One region of the Superficieibacter sp. genome, then DNA from elsewhere that is predicted to be linked to it. Evidence: predicted binding sites of a transcription regulator. Region 1 holds the regulator's gene; each other region holds the start of a gene.
What was found. Region 1 encodes PurR, which represses purine synthesis genes. Its sites were predicted from a motif close to CANGCAAACGTTTGCNTG; they were not measured.
Positions count from the first base shown of each region.

Region 2: purT (formate-dependent phosphoribosylglycinamide formyltransferase) is a predicted target of PurR. The motif match lies at 2,022-2,039, and genes of this name have one in related genera.
Region 3: purM (phosphoribosylformylglycinamidine cyclo-ligase) is a predicted target of PurR. The motif match lies at 2,641-2,658, and genes of this name have one in related genera.

Region 1 covers NZ_DAMAPU010000001.1:762,629-766,841, reverse strand. The annotation lists gene punC (purine nucleoside transporter PunC) at 1-216, opposite strand, end outside; gene punR (DNA-binding transcriptional activator PunR) at 329-1,258, shown strand; gene purR (HTH-type transcriptional repressor PurR) at 1,260-2,285, opposite strand; gene RT197_RS03900 (YnhF family membrane protein) at 2,583-2,672, shown strand; gene RT197_RS03895 (MFS transporter) at 2,827-3,993, shown strand; gene sodB (superoxide dismutase [Fe]) at 4,037-4,213, opposite strand, start outside.
Region 2 covers NZ_DAMAPU010000001.1:291,322-295,534, forward strand. The annotation lists gene edd (phosphogluconate dehydratase) at 1-75, shown strand, start outside; gene kdgA (bifunctional 4-hydroxy-2-oxoglutarate aldolase/2-dehydro-3-deoxy-phosphogluconate aldolase) at 115-756, shown strand; gene purT (formate-dependent phosphoribosylglycinamide formyltransferase) at 808-1,986, opposite strand; gene RT197_RS01550 (YebG family protein) at 2,127-2,414, shown strand; gene yebF (protein YebF) at 2,494-2,853, shown strand; gene RT197_RS01560 (tellurite resistance TerB family protein) at 2,950-3,615, shown strand; gene ptrB (oligopeptidase B) at 3,703-4,213, shown strand, end outside.
Region 3 covers NZ_DAMAPU010000009.1:67,279-71,491, reverse strand. The annotation lists gene RT197_RS16100 (6-phospho-beta-glucosidase) at 150-1,580, opposite strand; gene bglK (beta-glucoside kinase BglK) at 1,591-2,484, opposite strand; gene purM (phosphoribosylformylglycinamidine cyclo-ligase) at 2,714-3,751, shown strand; gene purN (phosphoribosylglycinamide formyltransferase) at 3,751-4,213, shown strand, end outside.

The DNA.
Region 1 (4,213 bases):
CGGACGCCGGCCGTAACGATCCGACAATGGTCCCCAAATTAACTGGGTCAGTGCGAAGCCTGCCAGAAACAGACTTAAGCTGGCGCTGACCGCAGCGGCTGGAGTATTCAGGTCGCGCTGGATCGCCGCAAACGCCGGTAAATACATGTCGGTGGCCAGAAAACCCAGCACGCTCAGCCCGGCAAGCCAGACCAGAAAACCTTTTCCAGGTTGCATCGTTATTCTCTTATTGATGACAGATGATAGTGCGCCAGAGTGTAGGCAGTGCATTCCGGCTTGTGAAACGCTAATATTTGCGCGGTGACATCAAAAAATTTGCAGGCAGAAAATGTGGTCGGAATATTCCCTCGAAGTGATAGATGCGGTCGCACGCAACGGCAGTTTCAGCGCTGCTGCCCAGGAATTGCATCGTGTGCCTTCTGCGGTCAGCTATACCGTGCGGCAAATGGAGGAATGGCTGGGCGTTAGTCTCTTTGAGCGGCGGCACCGGGATGTGGAATTAACGCCTGCCGGGAGCTGGTTTTTGAAAGAAGGGCGGACTGTTATCAAAAAAATGCAGATCACCCGTCAGCAGTGCCAGCAAATCGCTCACGGCTGGCGCAGTCAGTTGCCGATTGCGGTGGATAATATTGTCCGCCCGGAGCGAACCCGGCAGATGATTGTCGATTTTTACCGTCACTTTCCCGACGTGGAGCTTATTGTCTTCCAGGAAGTGTTTAACGGTGTCTGGGATGCCCTCGCCGACGGGCGGGTGGAGCTGGCCATTGGCGCAACCCAGGCGATCCCGGTCGGCGGGCGCTACGCGTTTCGCGATATGGGAATGCTAAGCTGGCGCTGCGTGGTCGCCCACGATCATCCGCTGGCGAGTCTGCCGGGGCCGCTGAGCGATGATGAGTTGCGCAACTGGCCGTCGCTGGTACGTGAAGACACCTCGCGTTCGCTGCCCAAGCGCATTACCTGGCTACTGGATAATCAGAAACGGGTCGTGGTGCCGGACTGGGGATCGTCGGCAACCTGTATTTCCGCCGGACTGTGCGTGGCGATGGTGCCCGCGCATTTTGCCCGTCCGTGGATTGACAACGGAAAGTGGCGGGCGCTGGAACTTGAAAATCCTTTTCCTGATGCCGCCTGCTGCCTGACCTGGCAGCAAAGCGATATCTCACCTGCGCTGGCGTGGCTGCTGGAGTATCTGGGGGACAGTGAAACGCTGAACCGGGAATGGCTGCGGGAGCCGGACGCTGCGGCTCCCGATGAATAACTTAACGCCGATAGTCCACAAACGGGCCGTCGGCCACCGAGCGACGTTCGACCAGGCGCGGATGCACTTCAATGGACTTCGACTCGACGCGTTTATTAACGATACGATCCAGCAGCATATTAAACGCCGCTTCGCCGAGGGAATCCTTCGGCTGATGGATGGTGGTCAGCGCCGGAGTAAAAAACTCCGCGTTGCGCACGTTATCATAGCCAATGACTGAAATATCCTGCGGCACCCGCAGACCCATTTCATCAGCGGCGCACAGTGCGCCCATGGCCATAATATCACCGCCGCAAAAGACCGCCGTCGGGCGATGGGCCTGATTAAGGATCTGCTGCATCGCGTGGTAGCCGGATTCCGGTTCAAAATCACCCTGCACAATCCACGGCTGCGGAATAGTGATCTGCGCTTCTTCCATCGCCTTCAGGAAACCGCTCAGGCGACCTGCGCCGGTATTGCGCTCCAGGGCGCCGGGGATAATACCGATGTCCCGGTGCCCGCGTTCGATCAGGTAGCGCCCGGCCATGTAGCCGCCTTCAAATGCGTTATCAATGACCGAGTCGGTGAAGTCAGCTTTCGCCTCGCCCCAGTCCATTACCACCATTGGAATATGCCGGTACTCTTCGAGCATGGTCAGCAGGGGAGCCGGATATTCAGAACACATGACCAGCAGGCCATCGACGCGCTTTTGCGCCATCATCGACAGATAGGCCTGCTGTTTTTCAATATCGTTCCAGGCGTTACCGAGGATCAGGGTATAGCCTTTCTGGAAACAGCTTTTCTCGACCGCCTCAATAATTTCCGCAAAATAGGCGGCTTCGCTGCTGGTCGCCAGCAGGCCAATTGATTTAGTGTGGTTGACCTTCAGACTGCGGGCAACCGCACTCGGGGAATAGTGAAGTTCTTTTATCGCCGCCCATACCGCCTCACGAGTGTCTTCCGCTACAAAACGCGTTTTGTTAATAACATGTGATACGGTTGTAGTGGAAACGTTTGCGCGCTTCGCGACATCTTTAATTGTTGCCATTAAAATCTTACTCCAGACCCGATTACTGAACGCCTGCAAATAAAGGTAAACGTTTGCCTGCACACACCCCTGGCGCAAAATGTGATGATTGCAACAGGCCGGGAAAACGACACAGAACGTCAGGTGGGGGTCAATGGCTGGTACGCTTATAATTAAGCGTGGAATTTTGGCCGATTCTGAGCAAAAGGGAAAGCGAAAAAATGGCGATCAATCTAAATCAGGCAAGATTTTCACCGTCAGGTGTGTAAAAATGAACAAGCTCACTTTTCACAGGGTAATAACAAGGAGTAAAAATTGATGAGTACCGATCTTAAGTTTTCTCTGGTAACGACGATTATTGTTCTGGGTCTGATTGTTGCCAGCGGTCTGGTTGCTGCGCTGCATTGATTTTCCGGGGGAGGGCCACCTCCCTCGCTGATTGTTCTCTTTTCCGCAATACTCTTTTGCCATTTATGTAACTTCTGTTTTTTTGTGATTAATGTCATGCTTTTGACATCTTTTCGTCGTGCCGTTATTTCGACGGCTGAAACGGAGTCTGTGAATGAAAGTGAATTACCCCTTGCTGGCGCTCGCAATTGGGGCGTTTGGTATTGGCACCACCGAGTTTTCTCCGATGGGATTGCTGCCGACCATCGCCGAGGGCGTGGGCGTCTCTATACCTACCGCCGGAATGTTGATCAGCGCCTATGCCGTTGGCGTGATGGTGGGCGCGCCGGTGATGACGTTATTATTGTCACACCGAGCGCGGCGTAATGCGCTGATCTTCCTGATGGCCATCTTTACCCTCGGCAACGTGCTTTCTGCCATCGCGCCTGATTACACGACCCTGATGCTGTCGCGTATAGTCACCAGCCTTAACCACGGGGCGTTTTTTGGCCTTGGATCGGTGGTGGCGGCGAGCGTGGTGCCGAAGCATAAACAGGCCAGCGCGGTAGCGACCATGTTTATGGGGCTAACGATTGCCAATATTGGTGGCGTTCCGGCGGCGACGTGGCTGGGTGAAACCATCGGCTGGCGGATGTCATTTCTGGCGACGGCCGGATTAGGGGTGATCGCGATGCTCAGCCTGTGGTTCTCGCTGCCGAAAGGTGGGGCAGGCGAGCGGCCAAATGTGCGTCAGGAACTGTCAGTGCTGGTGCGCCCGCAGGTATTAAGCGCGCTGTTGACCACGGTGCTCGGCGCGGGCGCGATGTTTACGCTTTATACTTACATTGCGCCGGTACTGCACAGCATCGCCGACGCCACGCCCGCGTTTATTACCGTCATGCTGGTGCTGGTGGGAACGGGGTTTTCCATCGGCAATTATCTGGGGGGCAAATTTGCCGACCGCTCGGTGAGCGCAACGCTGAAAGGATTTTTGCTGTTGCTAATCGCGATTATGCTGGCGATCCCGTTGCTGGCGCGTAACGAATTCGGCGCGGCCGTCAGTATGCTGGTATGGGGCGCGGCAACCTTTGCCGTGGTTCCGCCCTTACAAATGCGGGTTATGCGGGTTGCCAGCGAAGCGCCGGGGCTGTCGTCATCGGTTAATATTGGCGCGTTCAACCTCGGTAATGCGCTGGGTGCAGTGGCCGGTGGGGCAGTCATTTCTGGTGGGTTGGGTTACGGCTTTGTCCCGGTGATGGGGGCGATTATTGCCGGTCTGGCCCTGCTGGTGGTGTTCTTCTCCGGCCGTCAGTCAGAGCGTGAAGCCTGCGCCAGTCGCTGATTACGCTCAGGCGCAGAAGGCGAAAACCTTCTGCGCCTGCCGGTTACGCCGCCAGATTCTGCGCGACGAAATCCCAGTTCACCAGCGCCCAGAAATGCTCCAGATAAACCGGGCGGGCATTGCGGTAATCAATGTAGTAGGCATGTTCCCAGACGTCCACGGTCAGTAACGGCGTGTCTGTGCTGGTCAACGGCGAACCGGCATTGGAGGTGGAAACGAT
Region 2 (4,213 bases), 470 kb from region 1:
GGACGTGAACTGTTTGGCGCACTGCGTGAAAAGCTTTCTGGTGCTGAGCAGGGCGCAACCTGCATCACTTTTTAAGATGACAAATTTGTAGATCTGGCGAGAGAAAAAACTCTGATGAAAAACTGGAAAACAAGTGCAGAAGCAATCCTGACCACTGGCCCGGTTGTACCGGTTATCGTGGTGAACAAACTGGAACACGCCGTCCCGATGGCGAAAGCGCTGGTTGCTGGCGGCGTGCGCGTGCTGGAAGTAACGCTGCGCACCGCCTGTGCGATGGATGCTATCCGCGCCATCGCCAAAGAAGTGCCGGAAGCGATTATTGGTGCCGGTACGGTGCTGAATGCGCAGCAGTTGGCGGAAGTAACCGAAGCGGGCGCGCAGTTTGCTATCAGCCCAGGCCTGACCGAGCCACTGCTGAAAGCGGCAACCGCAGGCACGATCCCGCTGATCCCAGGCATCAGCACCGTTTCTGAACTGATGCTGGGGCTGGACTACGGTCTGAAAGAATTTAAATTCTTCCCGGCGGAGGCGAACGGCGGGACCAAAGCATTGCAGGCGATTGCCGGTCCATTCTCGCAGGTGCGTTTCTGCCCGACCGGCGGCATTTCTCCGGCGAACTACCGTGATTACCTGGCGCTGAAAAGCGTGCTGTGTATTGGCGGCTCCTGGCTGGTTCCGGCGGATGCGCTGGAAGCCGGAGACTACGATCGTATCACCACGCTGGCACGTGAAGCGGTGGCGGGTGCGCAGCAGTAACTGAACGGCAGAAATAAAGCCCGGTAAGCGCAGATCGCTACCGGGCTTTTTTTATCCAGAAACCTTAATGCTGGCCGCAGCCTCTTTCGCCCGCTGCACGGCATGTTCCACGCTATCACCCGTGGCTAATGTGACGCCCAACCGCCGCGTCCCGTCGATTTCCGGCTTGCCAAATAAACGCACCTGTAACCCGGCACCCGTTGCGGCCTCAATATGACTGAACGTCACGTTCTGGCTGGTCAACTGCGGCAGGATGACCACCGAAGCCGCCGGACCGTACTGGCGAATAGCGCCGACCGGCAGACCGAGAAACGCGCGCACGTGGAGGGCAAACTCCGACAGATCCTGAGAAATCAGCGTGACCATGCCGGTGTCATGCGGACGCGGTGAAACTTCACTGAAGACCACGTCATCGCCACAAATGAACAGCTCCACGCCGAAAAGCCCGTAACCGCCAAGCGCCAGCACCACCTCACGTGCAATCGTCTGCGCGCGCTCCAGCGCCAGCGCACTCATCTGCTGCGGCTGCCATGATTCGCGATAGTCGCCATCCTCCTGACGATGACCTACCGGCGCACAGAAATGCACGCCGTCGGCGGCGCTGACGGTCAGCAGGGTAATTTCGAAATCAAAATTCACCACCCCTTCGACGATCACCCGGCCCGCGCCCGCACGTCCACCCTGCTGGGCGTACTGCCAGGCGTCCCCAAGCTGCTCTTCCCGGCGGATAAAACTCTGCCCTTTACCGGAGGAACTCATCACCGGCTTCACAATGCAGGGCAGGCCGATGGCGGCGACAGCCTGGCGAAAGCTTTCTTCGCTATCCGCAAAGCGGTATGGGGAGGTGGGCAGTTTCAGGGTCTCCGCCGCCAGACGACGAATGCCTTCGCGGTTCATCGTTAGTTGCGTGGCTCTGGCGCAGGGCACCACTTTTTGCCCGGCCTGTTCAAGTTCCAGCAGCATATCGGTCGCAATGGCTTCAATTTCCGGCACGATATAATCCGGCTTTTCCGCTGCCACCAGCGCTTTTAGCGCCTGACCGTCAAGCATGTTGATAACGTGCGCGCGATGGGCGACGTGCATCGCCGGGGCGTCGGCGTAGCGGTCAACGGCGATCACCTCCAGCCCCAGCCGCTGGCATTCAATCGCGACCTCTTTGCCCAGTTCGCCGGAACCTAACAGCATCACGCGGGTTGCTGCCGGCCGCAGCGCAGTACCTAATACAATCATCACATTTTCCCTTCAGATCACCTGCGCGCAGTATAAACGAAAACGTTTGCGCCTGTCTTTGCTGACGTGATTACTGAAGTTTGATTTCGGTAAATCGCAGTGGTATACTGTATAAAATTACAGTGATATGGGGCTGCAAAATGGCGGTTGAAGTTAAATACGTTGTGATCCGTGAAGGTGAGGAAAAAATGTCTTTTGCCAGCAAAAAGGAAGCCGATGCTTACGACAAAATGCTCGATCTGGCGGAAGTGCTGGGTACGTGGCTGGGTCAGTCTCCGGTTGCGCTGGACGACGAGCAGCGCGAAGCCATGGCAATGTGGATCGCCGAGCAAAAAGACGTTTTGGGTAATGTGCTGAAGGCAGGAAAAATGCCTTCGCCGAAAGCCGTGGCGGACGACGCGCCCGCGAAGCGCACCAAAGCCGCCTGACCGTGACTTGCGCTCCTGCCGTTTTGTACCATGCTTTTTCTGAAACCCACGTTAAGCGTTGGGTAATAAGGAGAACATGATGAACAAAACAGGAGCGCTTTTCTGTTTATTGCTGCTGGCGGGTAGCGCATCGGTACAGGCTGTCAGTCAGGATCCGCATTCGAAAACGGTCAAATTTCCCCATTGCCTGAAGCTTGACGCTGACGGTATTGCGGCGAGCGTTAAACGTGACTATCAGCAAAACCGCATCGTGCGCTGGGCGGAAGACCGACAGAAAATCGGTCAGGCCGACCCGGTGGTCTGGGTGGACAGCAATGAAGTGGTTGGCAACAAAGGGAAATGGAAAGTACCGTTGACCGTGCGCGGTAAAAGCGCCGATATTCGCTACCTCGTTCAGGTTGACTGCGCGGCGGGCAGCGCCAGCTATCAGCAACAATAAGCGGCAATACTTTGCGCACCTTTTGCCGTTTTGACACTTTCTGACGTCCCCTCGCTTACTCTGTTTTTTACATTATCAGAGTGAGGGTACATCTCTATGGCAAGCTGGCTTAATCAATTGCAGTCTCTTCTGGCGCAAAAAGGCGCATCCGCCTCTTCCGGCGCTTCGCACGGGCAGGGGCTAAGTAAACTGCTCTCGCCCGGCGCGCTCGGTGGACTGGCGGGTCTGCTGGTCGCCAATAAATCCTCGCGTAAACTGCTCTCAAAATATGGCACCGGCGCGCTACTGGCTGGCGGTGGCGCGGTGGCAGGCACCGTACTATGGAACAAATACAAAGACAAAATTCGTCAGGCGCATCAGGGTGAGCCGCAGTTTGGTCAGCAGCAGACGCCGCTGGATCTACGTACCGAACGGCTGATTCTGGCGCTGGTCTTCGCCGCCAAAAGCGATGGGCATATCGACGATCGCGAACGCGCTGCCATTGAGCAGCAACTGCGCGAAGCGGGCGTGGAAGAGCAGGGCAGAGCGCTGGTGGCGCAGGCCATCGAACAGCCTCTCGACCCGCAGCGGCTGGCAGAGGGCGTGCGTAATGAGGAAGAAGCGCTGGAGCTTTATTTCCTCAGCTGCGCAGCGATTGACGTCGATCACTTTATGGAACGTAGCTACCTTAGCGCCCTCGGCGACGCATTAAAAATTCCGCAGGATGTTCGCGATGGCGTCGAGCAGGATCTAAAGCAGCAAAAACAGGCGCTTCCTGAGTAAATCGTGCGGAAAGTCATCACGTTTCGCTTGCATCGCTGGCGACTTTTGCCAACCTTATAGGATGTCATAAGCAAAAGAAGTCGCGATATGCCACCAAAAGCCAGACGTATTCCTCATACCATGACGCTGCACAACGATACGCGCACCGATCCCTACTACTGGCTGCGGGACGATACGCGCTCGCAGCCGGACGTGCTGGACTATCTCCAGCAGGAAAACAGTTACGGTCATCAGGTGATGTCTTCCCAGCACGATCTTCAGGATCGCATCCTTGCCGAGATCGTGGGGCGTATTCCGCAGCGTGAAGTTTCCGCACCCTGGACCAGAAACGGTTATCGTTACCGGCATATTTATGAGCCGGGCTGCGAGTATGCGATTTATCAGCGCCAGTCGGTGATGCTGGCGGAATGGGATGAATGGGAGCTGCTGCTCGACGCTAACAAACGCGCCGCGCACAGTGAGTTTTATACGCTTGGTGGGATGGCGGTATCGCCGGATAACACCATTATGGCGCTGGCGGAAGATTATCTTTCCCGCCGTCAGTACGGGCTGCGCCTGCGTAATCTGCAAAGCGGGAACTGGTATCCTGAACTGCTGG
Region 3 (4,213 bases), on a different contig from region 1:
CACAAAAAAATCGCCGGATTATACCGCTTTTTTTCTGTTGCGCCATACCCAATATATTTGACCAAAATCAACAGAACCTGTCTGAATCATTTTACCGTTTGAATATTAAGCAAAAAAAACCCCGCCGAAGCGGGGTTTACAGCCGGAACTTAAAGTTCCGCGCCGTTAGAGGAAATGACCTTCTGATACCAGGCGAAGGATTTTTTCCGGCTGCGCGCCAGGGTGCCGTTACCTTCGTTGTCTTTATCAACGTAGATAAAGCCGTAGCGTTTTTTCATCTCGCCGGTGCCAGCAGAAACCAGGTCGATACAGCCCCACGGGGTGTAGCCCATCAAATCCACGCCGTCTTCCAGCACCGCTTTTTTCATTTCAGCGATGTGGGCTGAGAGATAGTCGATGCGATACTGATCGTTGACCGTACCGTCGCTCTCCAGCACGTCAATAGCGCCAAAACCGTTTTCGACGATAAACATCGGCAGCTGGTAGTGATCCCAGAACCAGTTCAGCGCGTAGCGAATGCCCACCGGATCGATCTGCCAGCCCCAGTCGGATTTCTGCACGTGCGGGTTGGACACCAGGCTTGTCGTCTCGTTGTAATCAAGCTGCGGGTTATCCGCCGTGGCCTGAGTGGCGAACGACATATAGTAGCTAAAGCCGATGTAATCCACGCAGCCCTGCGCCAGCGCCGCCCGGTCTTCGTCGGTGATGTCGAATGTAAAGCCGCGACGGTCAAAGTAGTTCAGCAGGTGCTGCGGATATTTACCGCGCACGTGAACATCGGTAAACCAGTAACGGCGATGCATGGCGTTCATCGCCATCATCATGTCGTTCGGCGCGCAGCTGAGCGGATAAATCGGGCACATGGCGATCATGCAGCCCACCAGCAGCGACGGGTTAATTTCTTTCGCCGCTTTTACGGCCAGCGCGCTGGCGACCAGTTCATAATGCGCCGCCTGGTACATTACCGGCTCACGATCTTCACCCTCCTGATATTTCAGACCGGAGTTAGTGAACGGCGCGAAATCTTCGTGATAGTTAGCCTGGTTGTTGATTTCGTTAAAGGTCATCCAGTATTTCACTTTATGCTGGTAGCGCGTGAAAACGACCTTCGCGAAGCGGACAAAGAAATCAATAAGTTTACGGTTACGCCAGCCGCCGTATTCTTTCACCAGATGATACGGCATCTCGAAATGCGAAAGCGTAATCACCGGTTCAATGCCGTACTTCAGGCATTCATCAAACAGATCGTCATAGAACTGTAACCCGGCTTCGTTTGGTTCCTGCTCGTCGCCTTTCGGGAAGATACGCGTCCAGGCAATGGAGGTACGGAAACATTTGAAGCCCATTTCGGCAAACAGCTTAATATCGTCTTTATAGCGATGGTAAAAATCGATCGCCTCATGATTAGGGTAGTTTTTCCCTGGCAGCACGCCGTCGGTAATTTCACGCGCCACACCGTGCGCGCCAGCGGTCATTACGTCCGCGACGCTCGCGCCTTTACCGCCTTCATTCCAGCCGCCTTCCAGCTGATGCGCTGCGACCGCACCGCCCCACAGAAAACCTTCTTTAAATCCAGACATGTTCTCTCCCTCATGAATGGTCGCTGTTTTGCGACCGGTATTGCTGATTAAAATGCCAGACCGCGCCAATCAGACCGGCGTCATTGCCGCTGCTGACGGTATCAATTTGATTTTTAATGCCAAACCAGGCCATCTGGTCGCGCATAAGTTGCAGGAAACCCGGACGTTCAACGATGCCGCCGCCGAGTAAAATGACCTGCGGATCAAAGACGTTAACGAGGTTATAAAGGCCAGCGCCCAGTCCGTTGAAAAACTCACCGACCAGCCGCTGGCAGACGGCGTCGCCCGCGTCAAAGCGGTCGAAAATCTCTTCGCCGGACACCTCTTCCAGCGCTTTGCCGACGTGTTCGGCGTAGCGACAGCGCAGCACGCGCAGAGTGCAGGTTGAATTCATGGTGTAGCGGGTAACGTCGCGGGGACCGGGGCGCTCGGTAAACATATAGCCGAACTCACCGCCGCGAAAATGCGCGCCGTGCAGCAGTTGGTTATTGCAGAACACCGCGCCGCCGATACCGGTGCCGATAGTCATCACCAGAAAGTTGGTCAGCTCTGCGGCCTTACCCTGCCAGCGTTCGGCCAGAAGGACGCAATTAGCGTCGTTTTCAATGGCGACCGGCAGCCGGGTACGCGCCTCCAGCCAGGCTTTAATCGCGAAGTCATCGAATTTGTGGATCGCGCCGCCCTTTTCGATAAAGCCGGTGTGCGGATTGATATAGCCCGGCGCGCTGATCGCCACACCTTCACATTCCGGGTGAGCGGCTATCCACGTCTGCATCGCTTGCAGGATCTGGTCGCCGTCGCTGTGATTGATTGTTTCTTTGCCCTTCACCCGCAGTTCGCCTGCACTGGTGACAACGCCCATTTTTAAGGCTGTACCGCCGATATCAAATGCGGCAATGTTCATCCTCTTCGTCCCTCCCTGAAAACAGAAACCGGTTTCAGTGGCATGATGAGCACTCCTTCGGGTCGAGGCAAGCACAAGTATGTACCCGGTTTCATTTTCGTGAACGGTATCAAATTTGTCGGATCCGCGTTGATTAAACGCCAGGACTAAAGCAGGCTCGCAAACGTTTGCTTTCCCTGTTAGAATTGCGCCGATTTTATTTCTATCGCAAATGCGTGGGGACTTTGCAGTGACCGATAAAACCTCTCTTAGCTATAAAGATGCCGGTGTTGATATTGATGCGGGTAACGCTCTGGTCGACCGAATCAAGGGTGTGGTAAAGAAAACCCGTCGCCCGGAAGTGATGGGCGGTCTGGGCGGCTTTGGCGCGCTGTGTGCCCTGCCGCAGAAGTATCGTGAGCCGATTCTGGTTTCCGGCACCGACGGCGTCGGCACCAAACTGCGCCTGGCGATGGATCTCAAACGTCACGACACCATCGGTATCGATCTGGTCGCCATGTGCGTTAACGATCTGGTGGTTCAGGGTGCCGAGCCGCTGTTCTTCCTCGATTACTACGCGACCGGCAAACTAGACGTTGATACCGCTGCCAGCGTGATTAGCGGCATCGCCGAAGGCTGCCTGCAATCCGGCTGCGCGCTGGTTGGCGGCGAAACCGCCGAAATGCCGGGCATGTATCACGGTGAAGATTACGACGTGGCGGGTTTCTGCGTTGGAGTGGTAGAAAAATCAGACATCATTGACGGTAGCAAAGTGGCCGACGGCGACGTGCTGCTGGCGCTGGCGTCCAGCGGCCCGCACTCCAACGGCTACTCGCTGGTACGCAAAATTGTTGAAGTCAGCGGCTGCGATCCGCTGACCACCGATCTCGACGGCAAAACGCTTGCTGATCACCTGCTGGCCCCGACCCGTATTTACGTGAAATCGATCCTCTCGCTGATTGAGCAGGTCGACGTTCACGCCATTGCGCATCTGACCGGCGGCGGCTTCTGGGAAAACATCCCGCGCGTACTGCCGGACAACACCCAGGCCGTTATTGACGAATCGTCCTGGCAGTGGCCAGCGATTTTCGACTGGATGCAAAGCGCGGGTAACGTCAGCCGTCATGAAATGTACCGCACCTTTAACTGCGGCGTCGGTATGATCGTCGCGCTTCCGGCGGCGGAAGCGGAAAAAGCCATTTCCCTGCTCAACAAGCTGGGTGAAAACGCGTGGAAAATCGGTATGATCAAAGCCTCCGATTCCGACGAGCGCGTGGTTATTGAGTAATGAAAAATATCGTGGTGCTGATCTCCGGCAACGGCAGTAACCTGCAGGCGATTATTGATGCCTGCAATCAGAAAAAGATCGGCGGCACGCTGCGTGCAGTCTTCAGTAACAAGGCCGATGCGTTCGGCCTTGAACGTGCGCGCAACGCGGGTATTCCTGCGCATGCGCTGACTGCCAGCCAGTTTGCCAGCCGTGAGGCTTTTGACCGCGAACTGATGCTGGAAATTGACGCTTACGCGCCTGATGTAGTGGTGCTGGCGGGCTACATGCGCATCCTCAGCCCTGAATTCGTCGCTCACTATCAGGGGCGTCTGTTAAATATTCATCCTTCCCTGCTGCCGAAATATCCGGGTCTTAATACCCACCGCCAGGTGCTGGATAACGGCGATGAAGTCCACGGCACCTCCGTTCATTTTGTTACCGACGAGCTGGACGGCGGACCGGTTATTCTCCAGGCCAGCG